Regions from separate parts of the Oscillibacter sp. PEA192 genome, predicted to be linked through region 2. Evidence: a T-box and tRNA genes for the amino acid it is inferred to sense, from the RefSeq annotation. Region 2 holds a T-box; the other holds one or more tRNA genes.
What was found. The T-box of region 2 lies ahead of DN611_RS07120 (valine--tRNA ligase). A T-box ahead of a tRNA ligase gene usually reads a tRNA of that ligase, here a tRNA-Val.

Region 1: it has a tRNA-Val gene. The T-box ahead of DN611_RS07120 (valine--tRNA ligase) is inferred to sense a tRNA for this amino acid. The anticodon was not compared.

The regions. Positions count from the first base shown of each region.
Region 1 is NZ_AP018532.1:509,439-521,045, reverse strand. Features, by position in the region: gene DN611_RS02505 (AAA family ATPase) at 135-1,109, shown strand; gene DN611_RS02500 (DUF58 domain-containing protein) at 1,093-2,316, shown strand; gene DN611_RS02495 (DUF4129 domain-containing protein) at 2,313-3,623, shown strand; gene DN611_RS02490 (acyl-CoA dehydratase activase) at 3,785-8,197, opposite strand; tRNA gene DN611_RS02485 (tRNA-Cys) at 8,622-8,696, opposite strand; tRNA gene DN611_RS02480 (tRNA-Gly) at 8,803-8,878, opposite strand; tRNA gene DN611_RS02475 (tRNA-Phe) at 8,882-8,957, opposite strand; tRNA gene DN611_RS02470 (tRNA-Asp) at 9,041-9,117, opposite strand; tRNA gene DN611_RS02465 (tRNA-Val) at 9,129-9,205, opposite strand; gene hslO (Hsp33 family molecular chaperone HslO) at 9,283-10,173, opposite strand; gene DN611_RS02455 (class I SAM-dependent DNA methyltransferase) at 10,190-10,945, opposite strand; gene DN611_RS02450 (YerC/YecD family TrpR-related protein) at 10,942-11,238, opposite strand; gene DN611_RS02445 (DUF3298 and DUF4163 domain-containing protein) at 11,437-11,607, shown strand, end outside.
Region 2 is NZ_AP018532.1:1,462,164-1,473,770, reverse strand. Features, by position in the region: gene DN611_RS07135 (DUF951 domain-containing protein) at 1-57, shown strand, start outside; partial or broken gene DN611_RS16970 (sigma-E processing peptidase SpoIIGA) at 201-1,136, shown strand; gene sigE (RNA polymerase sporulation sigma factor SigE) at 1,201-1,905, shown strand; T-box leader at 1,952-2,177, shown strand; gene DN611_RS07120 (valine--tRNA ligase) at 2,328-4,964, shown strand; gene DN611_RS07110 (VOC family protein) at 5,402-5,869, shown strand; gene DN611_RS07105 (CD3072 family TudS-related putative desulfidase) at 5,924-6,469, shown strand; gene DN611_RS07100 (GNAT family N-acetyltransferase) at 6,478-6,912, shown strand; gene DN611_RS07095 (flavodoxin family protein) at 6,972-7,598, opposite strand; gene DN611_RS07090 (STAS domain-containing protein) at 7,791-8,096, shown strand; gene spoIIAB (anti-sigma F factor) at 8,114-8,563, shown strand; gene DN611_RS07080 (sigma-70 family RNA polymerase sigma factor) at 8,560-9,264, shown strand; gene DN611_RS07075 (TIGR03915 family putative DNA repair protein) at 9,152-10,009, opposite strand; gene DN611_RS07070 (putative DNA modification/repair radical SAM protein) at 10,022-11,287, opposite strand; gene DN611_RS16965 (hypothetical protein) at 11,289-11,417, opposite strand; gene DN611_RS07065 (threonine aldolase family protein) at 11,591-11,607, opposite strand, start outside.

The sequences.
Region 1 (11,607 bases), 950 kb from region 2:
TTCCGCTTTTCCAGAGGGTTCCCTCCTTTTCACGCATTTTTTCAGGTCTTCCCGGAGCTGGCATCCGCTCTTGCGGTCCGCTTTCGGGTTAGATATAATAGAGGGGTATTTCATGGAACCTGGGAGGCACGACTATGGACTTCACGGAACTCCGCCATTTGGCGGAGCAGATCGAGACAGAGTGCGGCAAGGCCATCATCGGCAAGGGTGAGCAGATCCGCCTGGTACTCACCAGCCTGTTTGCCGGCGGGCACGTGCTGATTGACGATATCCCCGGCGTGGGCAAGACCACGCTGGTGAAGGCCCTCTCCGCGGTGCTGGGCTGCGGCATGGTGCGGGTGCAGTTCACCCCGGATCTGCTGCCCTCAGACATCGTGGGCATGAACATTTACAGCCAGAAAACCGGGGAGATGGTCTTCACCCCCGGCCCCATCATGACCAACATCCTGCTGGCGGACGAGATCAACCGGGCCATCCCCCGTACCCAGTCCGCCCTGCTGGAGGCCATGGAGGAACGGCAGGTGTCCGTAGACGGCGTCACCTATCCCCTGGCCCCACCCTTCATGGTCCTGGCCACCCAGAACCCCGTGGAGACGGAGACCACCTTCGCCCTGCCCGCTGCCCAGCTGGACCGCTTCCTCTTCAAGCTCTCCATGGGCTACCCCACCCCCAGGGAGGAGGCCGCCATGCTCCGAACCGTGGGAGATGGAGCCGCCTTTGCGGACCTCCGCCCCCTGCTCTCCCCGGAGGAAGTCAATCGGTTCACCCGGGAGATCCGGCAGGTCCGCCTGTCCGATCCGGTGGTGGCGTACATCGTGGAGCTGGTCCAGGCCACCCGGGAGCAGCCGGAGCTGGCCTGCGGCGCCAGCCCCCGGGTGTCCCGGGACCTGTTCCGGGCCTCCAAAGCCTATGCCGCCCTCTCCGGCCGGGACTATGTCACCCCGGACGATGTGAAGTATCTGGCCCGCTACGTCCTGCCCCACCGGGTACTGCTGTCCCATCAGGCGGCGCTCTCCGGCCTGGAGGCGGCCGGCGTGGTGGAGACCGTACTGGCCCAGGTGCCCTGCCGGGAGACCGGGGAGGTCCTTGCCCATGGCCAGAACGCCTGAGTCCGCTGCAGTGGACTTCGCCGAGTCCAGCCTGTTCACGGGGCGCTTCTCCATCCTGGCCCTGGCAGCCTGCGGAGTGGGCTTCAGCCTGAGCGGGCGGCTGCCCGCCGCCATCTTCTCTCTGGCGGCCGCCGCCGTGGCCGCCGCGGCCCGCCTCTGGGCCCGCCATGTGCTGGACGGCGTGAACGCCGCCCTCCAGGCGGAGCGGAGCTGCGTCTTCCCCGGGGAGCCCTGTCCTCTGCGGGTGACGCTGGACAACCCCAAGTGGCTGCCCCTGGTCTGGCTGACGGTGCGCTTCCCCCTGGAGCCGGGCGGCGCCCTCCGGCCGGAGCACCGCTGGGAGACCGTGGAACTCCCGGAGGGGGGCGTGCAGAAGCCCTATTATGAAAAGAACGTCTCCTTCCTGCTGGGGCATCAGCGGATGTCCTACACCAGCCGCCTCCAGGCGGAGCACCGGGGCCTGCTGTCCTTTGACCGGATCCGGCTGCTCTCCGGCGACGGCCTGTGCCTCTGCGTCCGGGAGAAGGAAATCCCGCTGCCCAGGCCCGTGACGCTGGCGGTGTTTCCCCGGCTGGTCCCCGTGTCCACCCGCTGGTTCCTGCGCAACAGCTGGGAGCTGGAGACCGGCGCCCGGGGCTTTCAGGATGACCGGACCGTGATCCGGAACGTCCGCGCCTACCAGCCGGGGGACAACGCCCGGTCCCTGAACTTCCGCCTGATGGCCCGGGGGCAGGGCGCCATGGTGAACATCTACGAGAAAATCTCCCCCCGCCGGGCCGCGTTCCTGCTGGACGGTGCCTCCTTCGCGGGCCTGCCGCCGGAGGACTTCGAATCTGCCCTGGAGATCCTGGGCTCCCTGGCGGCGCAGCTGATGGAAGAGGAGGTGGCCGTGTCTCTGCTCATCTCCCGCCCCGCCGGGCGGCTGGAGCAGTTTGCCACCTGCCGGGACCGGCTGCAGCTTCCCGCAGTCCTGACGCTGCTGGCCGCCGCAGACACCGCTGTCTCCATTACGGCGGACGAGATCCTGCCGCGCCTCCGCACCCTCTCCGGCGCCTTTCTGATCTGCGGGGATGTCCGCCGCCTGGACGCCGGTACCTGTGCGCTGCTGGAGCGGCACCGCGTCCCCCTGCTGGCCTGGGGGGAACAGTCTCACCCCCTCCTGCGGGTCCTGGACCTGAATGCTTTTCGGGCAGGAGGCGGCCTATGAGACATGGAAAGACCACCGCCCTCAAGTGCCTGCCGCTGGCCACCGAGCTGCTGATTGTCTTCCTGACGGCCGATATTCTGTGGCAGCTCCTGTGTGGCCGGCCGCCCTTCTCCATGTGGGGGTTTCTGCTCTCTGGCGGGCTGATGACCGCAGGCAACAGCCTCTTTCTCCAAAAGCCCCGCCGCTTTTGGCAGATTCTGCTGCTGAACGTTCTTCTCTGCGCCGTCTGGATCCCCCTGCTCAGCCGCACGCTGGACCTGACCTATCCGCCTCTTCTGGTGATTCAGGTGCCCCTGTACCTCTTCCCCCTGTGCCGGGGATACCACTGGGGCGTCACGCCTGTCACGGTCCGCCACCTCCACGGGGCCGGGGAGTACATGGGCCTGTATGGGCTGTTCTATCTGATCGTGGCCTCCTTCGCCCCTCAGCTGCTGGACCGGGTGCCGGTTCTGTTGGCGCTGCTGGCGCTGGATCTGCTGGCAGTGGTGGGGATGCGCACCTCCGGACGCAACACCATTCGGGCCGGTTCTCCCTTCGGGCGGCTCCCGGCCCTGCTGGTCCCAGCGGTCCTGGCCGTGCTGGCTGTGGCCGCCTGCGCTCTGCTGCTGGCCGCCAGGGGGGAGCTGATCCCCATCTTTCAGGCCGTCGGCAGCCTTCTGGAGGGCGCCCTGACCGCTGTATTCCGGTTCCTGACGTCTCTCTTCCAGGGCCGCTCCGCCGGGTCCGCAGGGATGTCCTCCGCCGCCGGAGGCGGCAGTGAGGCCGCTCTGCCTGTGGAAAGCGCCTCCGGCCCCGCCATCGCCCCTCAGCTGGTGACGGCGTTGCTGCTCCTGTCCCTGGCCGCGCTGGTCCTGGCCGGAGTGGCTGCTCTGGTGCGCTGGCTCTGGCGCAGCCGCAGCCGCATCAGATTGCCGGAGGAGGATGATGACGACGGGCTCGTCAGGCAGCGTCTGGGCCGCCGTGGCCTGCTCTCCCGGCTGGGCCAGCGCCTGCGGGTCAGGGCATTTCTGCTGCGGTACGCCGGAACCCCCCGTGCCGCCCTCCTGGAACTGGAGCACTGGGGCGCCCGCCGCCGCTGCCGCCGTCAAAGCCAGGAGACCCCCCGGGAGTATCTGGAACGTCTGGCAGGGGGGCCCCTCCGGGACGCGTTGGATGCGCCCATGCAGGCTCGGTACAGCATTCTGGTGGACGATGTGGAGCGGAGCTTGTACAGCACGCTTCCGCCCCGCCTCTCCCGGGAGCAGGTGCGGGAGCTGCTCTCCACTGTCCATAGAAGCGCCCGCACGCCTCCTGCACGTGCGAAGTGACCGCCGACCGGTCCGCGCCTCCAGAAATGCCCGAGATTCCCGATAACCGAAAATTCAAGAAGGCAGCCGTTCGCATGAACGGCTGCCTTCTTTGTATCCAGGTCGAACCTCGGCACCGGGCATTCCTCTCCGGAGTCTGAAAATACAGCCGACGCCCGCGCTTATGTAGAGGACAGCGCCGGACGGGGCGAACCGCCCCGGGTCTTTTGGGGTGCCGGTTCCACACTAGCTGCGGAATGCTCCGCCTCCGCGGTCTGATTCATGATGAGCATCTGGAGCCGGTTCTCCACATTGGCGTAGCTGGTGTCCGGATCCAGGTCCAGGGGCAGGATCTGCACGCCGGGGAACTCCTCCTTGAGCCGCTTGGTGACGCCCCGGCCGCACACGTGGTTGGGCAGGCACCCAAAGGGCTGGAGGATGATGAAGGACCGGACCCCCTGGTGGGCGTAGTGGGCGATCTCGCCCGCCATCAGCCAGCCCTCGCCGCAGGTGAGGGTCTTGGGGATGAAGTGCTCCACGTCACTGTACAGGTCCTGAGGCCGGGCCGCCGGGTGATACAGGGGATGGGACCGGGCAATGCGCTCCAAAAACCGCTGGATGAACTCCACGGCGCCGTCCAGGGCGAAGGGATAGGGCGCCAGATGGGCACCGAAGTCCCGGATCTCGCTGATGGCCGCCTGGAAGTCCTTGCGGAACTGGTAGGTGATGCGGGGCAGGATGACCTCCATGTCGTTGCGTTCCAGGTACTCCTCCACGTGGAAGTTGGTGCCGGGATGAAAGTTCACCAGCAGCTCGCCGGTGACCAGCACCCGGGGCTTGCGGCGGGAGCGGTCATAGCGGAGCCCCCGGAATGCCTCGATGGCCCGCCGGAAGGCACCGATCATCTTGCCCAGCCCCTGCTTGGATGCGGCGGCAATCCACTCCACACATTCGCTGAACACGCGGTTCGTCTCGCCTGCCGCCGTCTCATAGGGGCGGATCTTCCGGCACAGCTCCTCCAGAATGTCCAGCATGGAGAAGGCCCACGCCGCCAGCAGCACAGACCGGGCCCCCAGCATGGACACGCCGGGGTGGATACCCTTGGTGTCGCCAGGGTCTGTGGTGAGGATGGGGACGTTTTCAAATCCGGCGCTGTCCAGCGCCTTGCGCAGAATCGCGGTGTAATTGGCCATCCGGCAGTCGCAGCTGAGCTTGGCCATGCCCACGGCCACGGAGTCCTCCGGATAGTTTCCCTTCTGCAGGGCGTCGATCAGCTCGCCGATGACCATCTGACAGGGGAAGCAGATGTCATTGTGGGTGTACTTCTTCCCCACCCGGATCTGCTCCACGCCGCCCACCGGCAGGCTCACCGCCCGAATACCCTCCCGGTCCATCAAGGCCGTGAGAAGAGTGGACACCGGGGCGGAGATATTTGGCACCAGCACAGTCCGCAGCTTCCGGTCCTCCTTGCGGTACTTCACCGCGTAGGGCTCCGGCAGGCGGCAGGCCGCCTGCTCCGCCTGGGCAGAGCGGCGCAGCTGTACCGTCTCAATAAAGGACTGGACCCGGATGCCGAGAGACCCGGCGGCCTCGCTCTCATCCACCTTCAGGATCAGGGGCGGCTTGCCGCTGCCCTCCCCCAGCAGGCGGATGATCTCATCGGACAAAATGGCATCATGGCCGCAGCCAAAGCTGACGATCTGCACGTACTCCAGGCAGGGCTGCTCCGCTGTCACCATGGCGCCGGAGAGCATCCGGGCGTGGAAGTCATTGGTGATCTCCACACGGGACCGGCGCAGGTCCGCCTTCTCCAGTCCGGGCAGGCTATCCACCGTCAGCACCGGGATGCCCCGACGGGTGAACATCCCGGACAGGTCGTGGTTGATGAGGGGGTCTGTGTGATAGGGCCGTCCCGCCAGCACCACGGCGAAACCGCCCGCCTTTCCGGTGTCCGCGATGACCCGCTTTCCCTCCTCCACCAGCTGATGGCGGAAAGAGAGGATGGCCGTCTCCGCCTGACGGTAAGCGGCCTCCGCCTGCCGCTTTGTGGCGCCGCAGTGTTCCACGGCATACCGGCAGATCTGCCGCTTCCGGTCCTGCTTGCTGAACCAGTGGAACACCGGCGTCTCAAAGCCCACGGAGAAGTGCTCCCCGGGGGACTGGAAGTTCCGCACCACCATGGAGTAGCCCATGATGACCGGGCAGACGTAGGGGCTCTTCTCCCCTTTGTTCTCTGTGGGCATGTGGAGGATATAGGGCAGGAAAATCCGGTCTACGCCCTGTTTGGACAGGTCCAGCACATGGCCGTGGACCAGCTTGGCCGGAAAACAGATGGTGTCCGACGCCACGTACTGCAGTCCGCTCTCATACTGTCTGCGGCTGCTGGGATGGGAGAACTTCACCCGATATCCCAGAGCCCGGAAGAAGGTACTCCAGAAGGGCATGCTGTCCCAGAACTCCAGCACCCGGGGCAGGCCCACGGTCTGGCTCTGCTCCTCCCGCACGGGGGATACCGGATATGTCTTGAACAGCAGCTCCTGCCGCAGCCGGAACAGGTCCGGCACTTCCTGGGCCTTATGGGCAGGTGCCGCCTCCATCACAACGGCGCCCCGGTCGCACCGGTTGCCGGTGACATAGCAGCCACCGTCCGGGAAATGCAGGATCGTCCGGCTGCAGTGGTTGGTGCAGTGGGGGCAGAGTACACCGCTCTCCCGGGTGTATTGGAAGTTTTTCACCGCGTCAAAGCCGATGAAGGCGGAGCAGCGGCCGTTGGCGTAGCCGTGGGCCTCCACCTCCTGCTTCACCGCGAGAGCCGCACCCAGAGCGCCCATCTCGCCGGGATAGGGGGCCAGGGTCACGTCCCGGCCCAGATACTCCTCCAGGGCCCGCAGGACGGCGAAGTTCCGGAAGGTGCCCCCCTGGACCACTACCCGATCCCCCAGCTCCGCCACGTTGGCGATGCGGACCACCTTTGTAAACACGTTCTCGATGATGGAGCGGCACAGCCCCGCCATCAGGTCGTCAGGCTGCTTGCCGTTGCGCTGCTCGTTGATGATGGTGCTGTTCATGAACACAGTGCACCGGCTGCCCAGCTCGGCAGGGGCCTGAGATCGGAAGGCGGCGTCCGCCACCTGGTCCACCGGCATCCCCAGGGTGGCGGCGAAGTTCTCCAAAAAGGAGCCGCAGCCGGAGGAGCATGCCTCGTTCAGCATGATGTTCGTGACCACGCCGTCCTTCAGCCAGATGGCCTTCATGTCCTGGCCGCCGATGTCCAGCAGAAACGTGGCGTCCGGGAAGAAGCGGCGGCAGCCCCGGGCGTGGGCCACGGTCTCTACTGTGTGGTAGTCGGCGTGAAAGGCAGCAGAGAGCATCTGCTCGCCGTAGCCGGTGGTGCCCAGGCCCAGCACCTCCAGCTGGATGCCCAGCTTCTCATACTTCTCCGCCAGGGCCAGCAGGCCCTCCCGGACCACCTTCAGCGGCTCCCCCTGGTTGTTGTCGTAGAAAGTGTCCGTCACCTGCTCGTTCTCGTCTATAAAGACGAACTTGGAGGTGGTGGAGCCGGAGTCGATGCCGATGTACCCCCGCAGAATCTGCCGGTCCGCGGCATCCACCGGCCGGCGCAGCTCCGTCCGGTGGCGGCGGAGAAAGACCTCCCGCTCCTCGTCGCTGGCAAAGAAGGGCCTGCCGGTGCCGGAGGGCCCTTCGGTCTGGGCCGGGGCCTTGTCCAGCCGCTCCATGGCCTCTGCCAGGGTCATGGCGTCCTCCTGTCCGGGGAACAGCTCGTCGATGGCGATGGCGGTGCCCCGGGCCACGATGGTCTCCGGGTGGTCCGGTCGAACGATATCCCTTTCCTCCAGATTCAGCCGCTCCGCAAACACCCGCACCAGCGTGGGGTTGAAGGTCAGCGGGCCTCCCTCAAAGATGATGGGGGCCGTCAGCTCCAGTCCCTGGGACAGGCCGCCGATGGTCTGCTTGGCGATGGCGTGGAAGGTGGAAAGCGCGATATCCGCCCGCTCCGCCCCCTGGATCAGCAGGGGCTGGATGTCTGTCTTGGCAAACACGCCGCAGCGGCCGGAGATGCTGTAAACGGTCTTCCCGCGGGCAGCCAGCTGCTCGAACTCGTCCGCCGGCACGTTCAGCAGCGCGGCGATCTCATCGATAAACGCGCCGGTGCCTCCGGCGCAGCTGCCGTTCATCCGCATATCGGAGGTCTGGAGCTTTCCGCTGGCCTCGTCATAGCGGAAGAAGATCACCTTGGCATCCTGTCCGCCCAGTTCCACCGCGGTGCGGACCTCCGGATACAAGGCCCGGACTGCCGCCGCGTTGGCCACCACCTCCTGGACATAGCAGGCCCCCAGGGCGGCGGCAATGGGCCGTCCGCCGGACCCGCACACGCCGATACGGAACCGCATGCCGGGAAAGTGACCGGCCGCCTCCTCCAGCAGCTGCCGGACGGTATCCGCCTGATGGGCGTTATGCCGCTGATAGCGGGTGAACAGTACGCTGTTGTCAGCCGGGTCCAGGGCCACTGCTTTGACGGTGGTGGACCCCACATCCACGCCGAGGCGCAGAATATCCGAATTGATATGTGCCATATACACTCCTTCTAGGGAAAACGCCCCAGACCCGTACGGCAGCCTGGAGGGCGCGCCGGCGGATCGGGGGCTGGTCTCCCACATCTCTGTTTATTCGAACTCATTATAGCACGTTTTTCTCACAGGCTCTTGTATATTTTTCGTAAAGAATTTGCCGTTTTAGCTATCTTTTTCCCCAAAAAAGTCCGCCATCTTCCCATCCATTTTCGTCAAAGCAGCATCCGCAGGCACACGTCCCCGCAATCGAATCGCATAGGCGAGCGGAGCCGTATTCTTTGCGGTCCGATTGCGGGGCAGAGCCTTTCCGCCGTGCGGATGGTTCCGCTGAAAAAGAAAAGCGGGCACAGGCGGAATCCAATCCCCTGCGCCCATGAATGCATTTAGACAAAAAAACAACCACATCTTTTCGATGTGGTTGTTTTTTTGGAGGTGACACCCGGATTTGAACCGGGGAATCAGGGTTTTGCAGACCCTTGCCTTACCACTTGGCTATGTCACCGTTGCTTCTATTTTATTATATGCAGTTTGAACCGAAATGTCCACTGCTTTTTTAAATTTTCTTTTCCACTGAGAATGCCCACACGATCTTGTGTGGGCATTCTCAGTGGAGCGGGCAACGAGGCTCGAACTCGCTACCTCCACCTTGGCAAGGTGGCGCTCTACCAGATGAGCTATGCCCGCAAGTGGTGCCCAGAGCCGGAATCGAACCAGCGACACGGGGATTTTCAGTCCCCTGCTCTACCAACTGAGCTATCTGGGCAAATCTTTTCCGCGCCGCACGGCGCGGGAGGGGAATTGCAACCCCAAGGGGACCCACGAGATGGAACTCCATCTCGTGGGAGATGGCGACCCGGAACGGGCTCGAACCGTCGACCTCTAGCGTGACAGGCTAGCGTTCTAACCAACTGAACTACCGGGCCATGTATAACTTTGGTGGGAACAACTGGACTCGAACCAGTGACCCCCTGCTTGTAAGGCAGGTGCTCTAACCAGCTGAGCTATGCTCCCCGATTGCCGCTCATTTCAGACGGCAAAAGTTATTATACTCAAAGACGCCCGGTCTGTCAACTGGAAATTTAATTTTTTTACATTTTTTTCTGGAGCCCCCGGACCATGGCCTCCAGATCTGCTCTGGAGAAGTGCTGCACATTGTCACAGAAGCGGCAGGTGAGGTCCGCGCTGCCCTGCTCGTCGATCATGGCCTGAAGTTCCTCCGGCCCCAGGCTGATGAGGGCCCGCTCCATCCTGTCCCGGCTGCAGTAGCAGCGGTACTCGATGGGGCTCCTCTCCAGGATCTCCAGGTCGAAATCCGACAGAGCGTGCCGCAGCATAGCCTCCGGGTCCGGATCGTTCCGCAAAAGTCCCGTCACCGGCCCTGCGGCCATCAGGCTGCCCTCCACCTTGGCGATGACATCCTCGCCGGCGCCGGGCAGCAGCTGGATCAGATACCCGCCGGCGGCCAGCACGCTCTGGTCCCGGTCTACCAGCACCCCCAGGCCGCAAGCCGTGGGGATCTGTTCGGACTCCACGAAATAGGCCGCCAGGTCCTCCGCGATTTCGCCGCCCAACAGGCTCACGCTGCCCACATAGGGCTCCTTCATGTTCAGGTCCCGGATCACCGTCAACGTACCCTCATGGCCCACAGCGGCCCCCACATCCAGCTTGCCGTCGGGCCGCAGAGGCAGGTCCACGACAGGATTGTCCACCGTTCCCCGGACGTTGCCCTGGTTATCGGACACCGCCAGCAGCGTTCCCAGCGGGCCTCCGCCCTTGATCTGCAGCGTCACGCTGGCCCCGTCCTCCTTCAGGGCGTTGCCCATCATGGAGACCGCAGCCAGCGTCCGGCCCAGCGCCGCCGTGGCCACAGGCAGAGCCTTGTGGATCTGACGGGCGCGCTCTGTGAGCGCCCGGGTGGAAACTGCCGTGGCCTTGATATGGCCATCCTTGGAGATGGCCCGGATCAACTGATCGCTCATTGTACAAACTCCTGTTTTATCTTGGTCTGACCGGCTTTTGACACCGGAAAATCCAGCGGTCCTCCTCCGCCGCCGGTGGACGGCTGGTGAGGTCGCCGGTGACGGTGACAGCGCCGAAGCCCGCCTCCGTCAGATACGTCTCCAGCTCCTCCCGCCCCCAGGCCCGCTCCCGGTGCTCCTCAAAGGCCCGGTCCCAGCTCCCGTTGGCGTTCAGCCGGAACAGGTCCACCTGATAGGTGCAGATCTTCCGGCCGGGGGCGTAGAAGGTCCGCCAGACGCAGTAGCTGTCCTCTGTCTCGTCCAGATAGACCTGCCCGTCCATCCGCCGGAGCTTGTAGGGGGTGTTCACATCGAACAGGAACAGTCCGCCGGGCCGCAGCCAGCGGTATACCCGCCGCAGCGTCTCCCGCAGGTCTGCCGTCCGGGTGAGGTAGTTCAGCGCGTCCAGGGTGGAGATCGCCGCATCCACCTCCATGCCCAGGTGCAGGCGGGGCATGGACTGGTGCAGGAACATCGGCGGCTGCTCCAACGCCGCCGCCTTCCAGGCCGCCTGGGTCAGCATCTCCTCGGATCCGTCCACGGCGATCATCCGGTATCCCCGCTCCGCCAGCAGGCAGGCCATGGTGCCGGTTCCGCAGGCCAGGTCCAGCACCGTCTCCACCGGGAGGGCGCTTCTGTGGAACTGCCGCGTCAGGTAGTCTGCCCGCCGGCGGTATTCCACATCCACTGTCAGGGCATCGTAGCTGGCGGCCAGGGCGTCATAACTGCTCATTTGTCCCGCTTCTTGTACCGGGCGAAAATCTTCTCGTAGGCCCCGGTGCCGTAGCTGAGGGACCGGTTCACCCGGCTGATGGTGGCGCTGGAGGCGCCGGTGCGCTCCAGGATCTCGTTATAGATCATGCCGTCGTCCAGCAGGGAGGCTACCTCGAACCGCTGCTCCATGGCCCGCAGCTCCGACACGGTACACAGATCCTGGAAGAACTCATAGCACTCCTGCTCGTCCTTCAGCAGCAGAATCGCCTTGTACAGCTCGCCGTTCTTTTCCTTCTTGCCGATCTTTACCATATCCAGTACCCTTTCTGGGAGGCTCCAACAGATTTGCGGCGCTTCGCCGCCAAGATGTATTTTAACACTCTGCCGCGTGAAAGTAAAGGGCTCCGGACAGAAAAAATTTCTTGCACTTTAAAGCGTGTCCAGTCACCCCGCCCGGCGGCAGGGCATAGGCTGGTGCAGAACAGCATCTTTTCGGAAGGAGCGGCGCCTATGAACGAACCTCTCACCCAGCTGCACGCAGAGGCCATGACCGCGGAGCGGGAATGGACCGTAGAGGAGATCCCTGTGCTCTCCGCCTCCATCTCCCTGCCGGAACCAGTTCCAGCAGCGGACAAAGTCTCCCGCCGCATCCGGCGGTATTACCAGCTCCAGTGCCGTTCC
Region 2 (11,607 bases):
CGCAGCAAGGCGGAAAAGAGCATCCGCAAGATCCTGACGGAGGAGGGAAACAAGTGAGCAACAAGCACAGACTGTTTGCCGCGATCCTGGTGGTCATTCTGGTGATTTCCATGCTGGCATCGCTGATTGTTCCGTATTTATCATTGCTGTAAAGTTATTTCCCATCACAGTATTTCCATGCCGCCGGAGCCGCAGCATTTGTGCTGCGGCCCCAATCGGCTGCCGGGGGGACGCACCTTTTTACAGGGCGCGTCCCCCTTTTGCGACCGTATTTCTCTGCGGTCTGCCCTATAATAGTCCCACGGAACGGAAGGGAGGCGGATCGCTTGACCGTGGTGTATGTGGACAGCGTGTTTGTGCTGAACGCGCTGATGGACTATCTGCTGGTGCTCTGCGCCGCGCGTCTGGCGGGCATTCCCCTCCGGCGGAGACGCTACCTTCTGGCGGGCCTGCTGGGGGGCGCCTATGCCGTGGCGGTATTTCTGCCGGGGCTGGGCTTTCTCTCCGCAACGCCGGTGAAGCTGGCGGCAGGCATACTGCTGGCGCTGGCGGCCTATGGAGGAGAGGCAAAGCTGCTGCGGCTGACGCTGCTACTGTTCGCCGTCTCCTGTGCCATGGCCGGGTGCGTGCTGGCCCTGGGCCTGGTGGCGGGGGGCGGCGTGCCGATGGTGAACGGCGTGTTCTACACGGACGTGGATGCAAAGGTGCTGCTGACCGCTGCGGCCGCGGCCTATCTGGTTCTGACAGTGGTGTTTCGTGCGGCGGCGGGAAAGGGCGTCCGGGGCGAGCTGGTGCGGGCACAGGTGTGTCTGGCCGGGCGGACCACGGCGTTTACCGCTTTCTGCGACACGGGAAACGCCCTGCGGGATCCGGTCTCCGGAGCGCCGGTGCTGGTGGTGTCTCCGGGGCGGCTGGACGGTGCGCTTCCAAGAGAGGTCCGCTCTCTGCTGGACCGCGGAGCGCTGGAGCGTCCCGCAGAGCTGCTGGAGCCCATGATGCGGGCGGCGCCGGAGCTGCGGTTCCGTCTGATCCCCTACCACGCGGTGGGAGTGGCGGGCGGACTGCTGCTGGCGGTGCGCAGCGACTGGACGGAGGTGGCGGGGGAGCGGTATGCCGGACTGCCGGTTGCCTTTTCCCCCACAGAGCTGGGGACGGGATACAGCGCCCTGTGGGGCGGCACGGCTGGAAGGAGAAGAAACCATGAAGGACTGGATGAAACAATGGCGGCGGCTGCTGGTGCGGGTGGGGCTGCTGCCGCCGGCGGAGCTGCACTACATCGGGGGCAGCGACACCCTGCCACCGCCCCTGAGCCGGGAGCGGGAGGCGGAGCTGCTGGAGCGCATCGGGGAGGAGGACGCCCGCAAGGAGCTGATCGAACATAATCTGCGGCTGGTGGTGTACATTGCCCGGCGGTTCGAGAACACGGGAGTGGGGATCGAGGACCTGATTTCCATCGGCACCATCGGGCTCATCAAGGCGGTGGGCACCTACCGGACGGACAAGAACATCAAGCTGGCCACCTATGCCTCCCGGTGCATCGAGAACGAGATTTTGATGTACCTGCGCAAAAATGCCGGGCGGAAGGGGGAGGTGTCCTTCGACGAGCCGCTGAACACCGACTGGGACGGCAATGAGCTGCTGCTCTCCGACGTGCTGGGGACTGAGGCGGACGTGGTGATGCGCCCCATCGAAGAGGATGTGGAGCGGGACCTGCTGGCGGCGGCCATCAACGTTCTCTCGCCCCGGGAAAAGCAGATCATCACGCTGCGGTTCGGCCTGGGGGGCGGAAAAGAGCAGACCCAGAAAGAGGTGGCGGACCAGCTGGGCATCTCGCAGAGCTACATCTCCCGGCTGGAAAAGCGCATCATCTCCCGGCTGAAGAAGGAGATCCTGCGGCTGAGCTGACGCTTGACAATCGAACCGGGGTATACTATACTAAAATAAAATATGGTAAACTGCGAGGAAGGGAAGCAGTATCCGGTGGGCAGCGGCCAAGAGAGAGAACGGCTGGTGTGAGTTCTCCCAAAGCCGCCGGAGAAGTCGTCCCGGAGCACCGGAGCCGAAGCATCAGTAAGCCCCGGCGGAGGCCCACCGTTGACAGGGCAGGCGCAAATGCGCCGCAGAGTGCGGGTTTTCCCGAATCCAGGTGGTACCACGGACATTTGTTCGCCCTGAGCCGAAAGGCCCAGGGCGTTTTGCTGTGTAAGCGCGCATAAAGCATTCTGCTGGAGCTGAGCTGCGATCTGGTGAACGGCAGGGCGGTGCGGACCGGCGCCCCAGTCATGACAAAAAGGACGAAAGTTCAGAGAATAGGAGAGATCGAACGTATGATGAAAGAACTGCCCAAGGTGTATGAACCCCAACAGGTGGAGTCCCGCATCTACCAGATGTGGGAGGACAACGACTGCTTTAACGGGGATCCGGATCCCAAGAAGAAGCCCTTCTCCATCGTCATGCCGCCCCCCAACGTCACGGGCCAGCTCCACATGGGCCACGCCCTGGACTGCACATTGCAGGACATCCTGACCCGCTTCAAGCGGATGCAGGGCTACTCCACGCTGTGGGTCCCCGGCACCGACCATGCCGGCATCGCCACTCAGATCAAGGTGGAGGAGGAACTGCGCGTCAAGGAGGGCCTGACCCGCTATGATCTGGGCCGGGAGAAGTTCCTCCAGCGGGTGTGGAAGTGGAAGGAGGAGTATGGCAACCGCATCGTGGAGCAGCAGAAGAAGATGGGCGTCTCCTGCGACTGGAGCCGCTCCCGCTTCACCATGGATGAGGGCTGCTCCAAGGCTGTGCGGGAGACCTTCTGTGAGCTGTATGACAAGGGCCTGATCTACAAGGGAAGCCGCATCATCAACTGGTGCCCCCACTGCATCACCGCCCTGTCCGACGCCGAGGTGGAGTATGTGGACAAGCCCGGCCACCTGTGGTATATCCGCTATCCCCTGGCCGACGGCAGCGGCGATCTGGTGGTGGCCACCACCCGTCCCGAGACCATGATGGGCGACACCGGCGTGGCTGTGAATCCGGAGGACGAGCGGTTCCGTGATCTGGTGGGCAAGACCTGCATCCTGCCCATCATGAACCGGGAGATCCCCATTGTGGCGGACGACTACGTGGAGCTGGGCTTCGGCACCGGCGCCGTGAAGATGACTCCCGCCCATGACCCCAACGACTTCGAGGTGGGCCTGCGCCATAACCTGGAGGTCATCCGCTGCATCGGCGACGACGGCAGGATCAACGAGAACGGCGGCCCCTACAATGGGATGGACCGGTACGAGTGCCGCAAGCAGATCGTCAAGGACCTGGAGGAGCAGGGCTATCTCGTCAAGACCGAGCCCTACAACCACAATGTGGGCACCTGCTACCGCTGTCACAATGACGTGGAGCCCCTGATCTCCGCCCAGTGGTTCGTGAAGATGGAGCCCCTGGCCAAGGAGGCCCTGCGGGTGGTCCGGGAGGGCGAGGTGAAGTTCGTGCCCGAGCGGTTCGCCAAGACCTACACCAACTGGATGGAGAACGTCCATGACTGGTGCATCTCCCGCCAGCTGTGGTGGGGCCACCAGATCCCCGCCTGGACCTGCGACGACTGCGGCCACATCAACGTCTCCCGGGAGGACCCCACCAAGTGCGAAAAGTGCGGCTTCACCCATCTGACCCGGGACCCGGACGTGCTGGACACCTGGTTCTCCAGCGCCCTGTGGCCGTTCTCCACTCTGGGCTGGCCGGAAAAGACCGCTGATCTGGACTTCTACTATCCCACCAGCGTCATGGTCACCGGTTACGACATCATCTTCTTCTGGGTGGCCCGGATGATCTTCTCCGGCTGTGAGCAGATGCACCAGATCCCCTTCCACACCGTGCTGATCCACGGCCTGGTGCGGGACGACAAGGGCCGCAAGATGTCCAAGTCCCTGGGCAACGGCATCGATCCGCTGGAGATGGCGGAGAAGTATGGCGCCGACGCCCTGCGCTTCAACCTCATCACCGGCAACTCCCCGGGCAACGACACCCGGTTCTACACCGAGAAGTGCGAGGCTATGCGGAACTTCGCCAACAAGATCTGGAACGCCAGCCGGTTCGTGATGATGAACCTCACCATCGACAAGTGTGAACTCCCTGCGGCGGACGCCCTGGCGCCGGAGGACAAGTGGGTCCTCTCCAAGCTGAACACCCTGGTGAAGGAGGTCACGGAGAACCTGGACGCCTACGAGATCGGCGTGGCCTCCGCCAAGGTCTACGACTTCCTGTGGGATACCTACTGCGACTGGTATATCGAGCTCACCAAGACCCGCCTCCAGGGAGAGGACGAGGGGGCCAAGCTGGCGGCCCAGAATGTGCTCTGCTTTGTGCTGACGGAGCTTTTGAAGCTGCTGCACCCCTTCATGCCTTTCATCACGGAGGAGATCTATCAGGCCCTGCCCCACGAGGAACAATTCATCATGACCTCCCGGTGGCCTGAGTACCGGGCGGACCTGACCTTCCCGGAGGAAGAAGCCGCAATGGAGGCCGTCATGGACACCATCAAGGCCATCCGGGCCCGCCGGGCGGAGATGAACGTGCCCCCTTCCCGGAAGGCGGAGGTGCTGATCGTCACCGCCACCCCGGACGTCTACGCCCAGGGCAGGCACTTCATCCAGCGGCTGGCTTATGCCAGTGAGGTGAAGTTCGCGGACGCCGCCCCGGCGGATGTGTCCGGCATGGTGACTGCCGTCACCCACAATGCCACGGCTTATCTGCCCCTCAGTGAGCTGGTGGACATCGCCGCGGAGCTGGAGCGGATCCGCAAGGAAATCGAGAAAGCCCAGAACGGCCTGCGGGGCGTCGAGCAGAAGCTCTCCAACGAGAAGTTCGTCTCCCGGGCCCCGGAGGCGGTGGTGAACGCCGAGCGGGAGAAGGCCGCCAAGTACAAAGAGCTGATCGCCAAGCTGGAGGAATCCGCCAAGGCCATGCAGGCGTAAGTCCCGGCTGAAGGAGAACGTAACCCCCCACGTTCCAAAACAGAATGCAGGGGCGGCGGTCAGAGCCCGGACCAAAGGCCCGGCTCTGACCGCCGCCCCTTTCTTGCAGTCGGGGGTTGCAGTTATCTGCGGATAAACGCCTCATCCTGAGAGGTTGTTGGCGTCTCATCGGACAGATATCGCTCCACCCGCATGTGCAGGTCGTACTGCTCCCGAAGCCGGGCGATCTGCGCCATCATGGGGGAGGCGTGGTGGGTGTCATCTCCTCTGCGAATTTCCGGGCAGCTCCGCGGTTGCCCGTGTAATAGATATTGACAGTGATTGCCATCGCAGAATCCTCCCTGTATGGTTTTTTCAATTTTATCATAGAGCAAGGGTGCTGTCCAGACGGCCGTCAGGCCCGGCAGCACAATCCGTTTCAAGAAAGGGCTGATCTTGTGAAGCTGAAAAATCCCCTGCTGGCAGTCCGGGACATGGAGCGGTCCAAGACCTTTTACCGGGAGGTCCTGGGGCTTCATGTGGTGATGGATTTCGGTGCCAACGTGACCCTCACCGGCGGCCTGTGCCTCCAAACACTGGATACCTGGACGGACTTCCTTGGAAAAGAGGTGGAGGAGATCCGCTTTGGTGCAAATGACAGCGAGGTCTACTTTGAGGAGGACGACTTCGACGGCTTCCTGGCGCACCTGGCTGGGTGCGCGGATGTGGTGTACGTCCGCCCGCCCCTGGAGCATCGCTGGGGGCAGCGGGTGGTGCGGCTCTATGACCCGGACCGCCACATCATTGAGGTGGGTGAGAATATGAAGTCCGTCTGCCGTCGGTTCCGGGACCAGGGCATGACGCCGGAGCAGATCGCCGCGCGGATGGAGGTGCCCTTGAAGTTCGTCACCGGCTGTCTGCGCTGAGATGTCTGAGAGGCTGAGAAAGGGGAAGTCCCCGCCGATGAAAGGAGAGACGGGATGTTTACCGACGGAAGGAGCAGGCGTGTGGTGTTTCTGGCCCACTGCCTGCTGAATCAGAACGCCATTTCCGACGGCACGGCGGAGGTGCCTGCCGCCCACCGGGAGATTTTGCGGCTGATTCTGGATGCTCAGGTAAGCGTGGCTCAAATGCCGTGCCCGGAGCTGTGCTGTCTGGGGCTGGACCGGGGAGATCCCAAAGGAGGGGAACGACCAGTGGAGGCAGAGAACACCCGCATCCGCCGGGCCATGGGCCAGCCGGAGGCATCTGCCCGGCTGCGGGAGCTGACGGATCAGGTGGTTTGGCAGATTCGGGAGTACCAGAAGCACGGATTTGCCGTGCTGGGCATCGTAGGTATGGACCGCTCCCCCTGCTGCGGGGTGAACACCACCTCGGACCAGGACCGGGAACTGCCCGGCCGGGGCGTGTTTATCGCATCTCTCCGGGCGGCACTGGAGTCGGCAGGGCTGACCGTACCCGTGATCGGCATCAAGCCGTCGGCGCCGGAGGCGCTGGACCGGGTACGGTCCCTTCTGGGGGAATGAGGTGTGCGATGGAGATTCGACGCATACAGGGTGGCGAGCTTCCGGCGGCCATGGACCTGTGCTGGCGGGTGTTCCTTGAATTTGAGGCGCCGGAGTATCCGCCGGAGGGCGTGGAGGCATTTCGTGCTTATCTTTCAGATATTGAACAGGTAAATCACTTGACACTATTTGGCGCTTGGGAGGGGCAGGAGCTCCTGGGAGTCCTGGCGGCGGAGGGGAGCCACATCGCCCTGTTTTTCGTAGACCCGGCGTTTCACCGCCAGGGCATCGGCCGCCTCCTGTTCCAGGCATATCTGGCGGAGGGCGGCCGCGGGCGGATCACGGTTCACAGCTCCCCCTATGCAGTGGAGGTCTACCGCCAGCTGGGCTTTTCTCCCACGGCAGAGGAACAGCTGTCCCCGGACGGCATCCGATACACGCCCATGGTGTGGGAGCAAACATGAAAGAGCCCTAAATACAGCAAAGCCCCCGGAGGGAAATCCCCTCCGGGGGCTTTCGCGCTTCAGCGGATGAAGTTGGTCCGGGCCTCGCTCTCCGCCTGGGGCGGCTGGAGTCCAGCGGCCTTTCCCGCCTGGATGCACTGGACCATCCAGAGCAGGTTTCGGGCCAAATTCCGCATGGTCTGCATTCCCTCCGCGTCCTGGCGCACCTCCTCCGGCGTGTTGCCGTGGACCATGTTCCAGTAGGTAGAGGAAACTACCGGCATCTGGGCGATGGTGAAATATTTGTCCAGCACATCTACGGAGGCCGTAGTGCCCGCCCTGCGGGCGGAGGCAACAGCCGCGCCGGGCTTGTGGGCGAAGGCGTCTTTTCCGGCGTAGAACACCCGGTCCAGCACGGAGAGGATGCGGCCGGAGGGGTGGGCGTAATAGACCGGCGTACCGAACACGAAGCCGTCCGCCTCCCGGGCCTTCTCAATGATTGGGTTCACCATATCGTCATCGAACACGCAGCGGCCCGGCGTCTTCTGACAGGTCCGGCAGGCGGTGCAGTCCCGGACGGGGCCGCTGCCCAGAAAGAGGATTTCCGTCTCCGCGCCGCCGGATTCCAGCGTATCAGCGATCTCCCGCAGGGCTGTGTAGGTGCAGCCGTTGGGCCGGGAGCTGCCATTAATCAGCAAAATTTTCATGTATATGCCTGCCTTTCCCTTGAGATACCTTCATGATACCCCGCCGCAGGTGCCGATGCAAGCGGAGAAATGGGAAGATTTTGCGGCGGGGTGTGATTCCGACAAAAAAGAATGGGCCGTTTCCTTATAATGGGAGGAAAAACGGGGTACCCTGTATCTTGGTACACAAACGACAAGGAAGAAGGGAACTTTATGGAGATCGAAGCCACAAGCGCGGACCGGAATCTGCTGCTGGAGATGAAGGGGGAGCTGGACCACCACGGGGCCCGGAACGCCCTCCGGGAGTTGGAGCTGTCCATCGACGCGGCGCTGCCGAAAAAACTGGTGCTGGACCTGGCGGGCGTGACGTTCATGGACAGCTCCGGCATCGCGCTGATCCTGCGGGCCCAGCAGCGGATGCAGCTGCTGGACGGGAGCCTGCTGGTGCGGAACGTGCCTCAGCAGGCACGGCGGGTCCTGGATGCCGCCGGCATCGGCCGGCTGGTGACGATACGATAAAAGGGGGAGTACATACCATGAAGACCAAGGCCAACAACGAAGTCACGCTGGCATTTCCCAGCCGCAGCAGCAACGAGGGGTTCGCCCGGGCAGCCGTGTCCTGTTTCGCCGCCCAGATGGATCCCACCCTCAACGAGCTGGAGGACATCAAGACCGCCGTCAGCGAGGCGGTGACCAACGCCATCGTCCACGCCTATCCGGATTCCATCGGCCAGGTGGTGGTGAAAGTCCGCATCTGCCCGGACCAGGTGCTGGAGGTGACGGTGCGGGACCACGGCCGGGGCATCCCGGACATCGAGAAGGCCCGCCAGCCCATGTTCACCACCGGCGGGGAGGAGCGCAGCGGTATGGGCTTCACCATTATGGAGAGCTTTATGGACAGGCTGGTGGTCCGCTCCACGCCGGGCCGGGGCACCACCGTGGTGATGCGCAAGCGGCTGGCACCCCGGATGCAGGGCACAAAATGAGCGCCACGCTGGAGCTGCTGCGGGCGGCCCAGGAGGGGGACCGGGATGCCTGCGAGCAGGCGGTGATTGAGAACAACGGCCTGATCTGGAGCGTGGTGCGGCGGTATTACGGCCGGGGCGTGGACCCGGAGGACCTGTACCAGCTGGGGTGCCTGGGGTTTCTGAAGGCGGTGCAGGGATTCGACTTTGACTACGGCACCTGCTTCTCCACCTACGCCGTGCCCAAAATCGCCGGGGAGATTCGTCGCTTTCTCCGGGACGACGGCGCGGTAAAAGTTGGGCGCACCATGCGGGAGCAAGCTCAAACACTTTACACCATTCGGGAGCGGCTGCGGCAGGAGCTGGGCCGGGAGCCGGTGCTCAGCGAGCTCTCCGAGGCCTCCGGCCTGACGCCGGAGGAGATCGCCCAGGTGGAGATCGCCACGGACACGCCGGAGTCCCTCCAGCGGGAGACCGCAGACGGCCTCACCCTGGAGGGGATGCTGGGCACGGACGCCCCGGAGGAGGGCATGGTGGAGCGGATCGCCCTGCGGGAGTCCATCGATCAGCTGCCGGAGAAGGAGCGGATGACCATTCTTCTCCGCTACTTCAAGGGACTGACCCAGGAACAGACTGCCCGGATCCTGGGGGTGTCTCAGGTGCAGGTATCCCGGTTGGAGCGCCGGGGCCTGAAACGGTTGCGGGAGTTCCTCTCGCCCTGAAATGCGCTTCCCCCTGGAATTCCGTCATGGTGCCCCAGTACCGCTTGGGCATGTGGGTCATGCGGCAGCGGGGGTTTTCCCGCTCCCGGATGGCGATGGTGTCGTAGAATCGCTTCCACAGCAGGCGGTAGCGGGCCTCCGCCTCATCCGGCGGGGCCATCTGGAAGTGCTCCAGGGGCCGGACGGCAGAGCGGCCCTCGGCGTAGAACAGGGCCTCCTGGTGGGTACGGTCGTAGAGGAAGAACCGTTCGTTCCGGTAGCGGTCGCAGAAGTGACGGCGCAGCAGGGGCAGGACCCGGTTTTTCGGCTCGATTTCGCCCCCCAGTACGCCCCCCAGGTCGGAGAAGCGGACGAAGCCCTTGTACTGGTGGACCTCACCGTTCAGGTGGCGCACCGCCCGCAGAATGGGATACAGCGTCTCATCGGACAGGTCCCGGAGGAACCGGGGCCCCTCCTCCAGCAGCTTCACCACCAGACGGTACAGGTGCATTTCCCGGTCCGGCAGGCAGGTGAGAAAGCCGCGGCGCAGCAGGTCCGCCGCCTCCGGCGACAGCTTGACCACCTTCCGATATACCCGTGCGGCGTGGTCCCGGTCCGTCAGGACGGTCCGCACAGGGAAGAGCATGAATGGAATGTCCTCACCGCAGCTGATGGCGGTGAGGACTTCTTTTTGGGCGTAGCTCTCAAAGATGCAGGTGAGGAATCCCTCAAAGCTGCCGTCGTATTCATAGATCATCTCGGTCATGGGGAACCTCCCTCACACAGGGGCAAACAGGGACATCTGCTCCAGCTCCGGTTGGGGCAGGGAGGGCCGCTCCGCCGCGATCAGATTCCGCAGCAGGCTGTCCGGTGTGAACCGCAGGCCGTCTGCCATGCGGCCGGAGGCGGTGAGAAAATACTGGGCCCGCTTCATCACCACCCCCAGCTTGGGCAGATCCTCGATCCGCAGCTTCCGGGCCCGGCGGGACACCAGAATGCGCTTGGCGGAGACCACGCCCACGCCGGGGATCCGCAGCAGGGCCTCGTAGTCCGCCCGGTTCACCTCCACCGGGAAGAAGTCCAGGTGCCGGAGGGCCCAACTGCACTTGGGATCCACCTGGGGGTTGAAGTCCGGATGGCTTGCATCCAGCAGCTCCTCCGCCCGGAAGCCGTAAAACCGCAGCAGCCAGTCCGCCTGATACAGCCGGTGCTCCCGCAGCAGGGGCGGCTTCGTGTTCTTGGCGGGCAACAGGGCGTGCTCCACCACCGGCACGTAGGCGGAGTAGAACACTCGTTTGAGTTGGTAGCGGTCATACAGCCCCTGGGTCAGCCGCAGGATGTGGAAGTCCGTGTCCGCCGTGGCCCCCACGATCAGCTGGGTGCTCTGCCCGGCAGGGGCGAACCTGGGGGCGTGGCGGTACTTCACCAGCTCCTCCCGGCTCTGCTGTCCCCGCACCCGAATCTGCCCCATGGGAGCCAGGATGGCCTGCTTCGTCTTGTCCGGGGCCAGGGTCCGAAGTCCCGCCTCTGACGGCAGCTCGATATTGACGCTGAGCCGGTCCGCCAGGAACCCCATCTGCTCCACCAGCTCCGGAGCCGTGCCGGGGATGGCCTTGGCGTGGATGTAGCCGTTGAAGCGGTACTCTTCCCGCAAGATCCGCAGCGCCCGGATCATCAGTTCCGTGGTATAGTCCGGGGAGCGGTACACGCCGGAGGAGAGGAACAGCCCCTCGATGTAGTTCCGGCGGTAGAACTGGATGGTGAGGTCCGCCAGCTCCTCCGGGGTGAACATGGCCCGCTTCGCCTCATTGCTGCGGCGGTTGACGCAGTATTTGCAGTCATACACGCACCGGTTGGTCATCAGCACCTTCAAAAGGGTCACGCATCGCCCGTCGGCGGAGAAGGAGTGGCAGCACCCGGCGATAGAGGAGGTGGTATTGCCGATATACCCCGCCTTGGCCCTCCGGTTCCCACCGCTGGAGGTGCAGGCCGCATCGTATTTGGCCGCGTCCGTCAGGATGGTGAGCTTTTCCAGAACGTCCATCTCACCGCAGGGCTGTCCGCCGCCGGTCATGCCGCCGGTTGGGACGCTCGATGGCGTCGATGACCCGGAAGAGCTGAGAGGTCAGAAAGACCACGCCTACCAGAATAAAAAAGAAAGTCCAGCCGCTCATGGAAAAAACCTCCTTGATCGAACTTTTGTTCTAATTGCATTGTAACTCGAACAAACGTTTCTGTCAAGCAGAAATCGAACAAAAGCACGAGAGAGTTTGACAGCTCCCATGGGCCAGCAGAGCGGGAAGCACCACACAAAAAGGGACCGCCTGTTTGGCGGTCCCTTGGATGTTCAGCACCCGGCCAGGT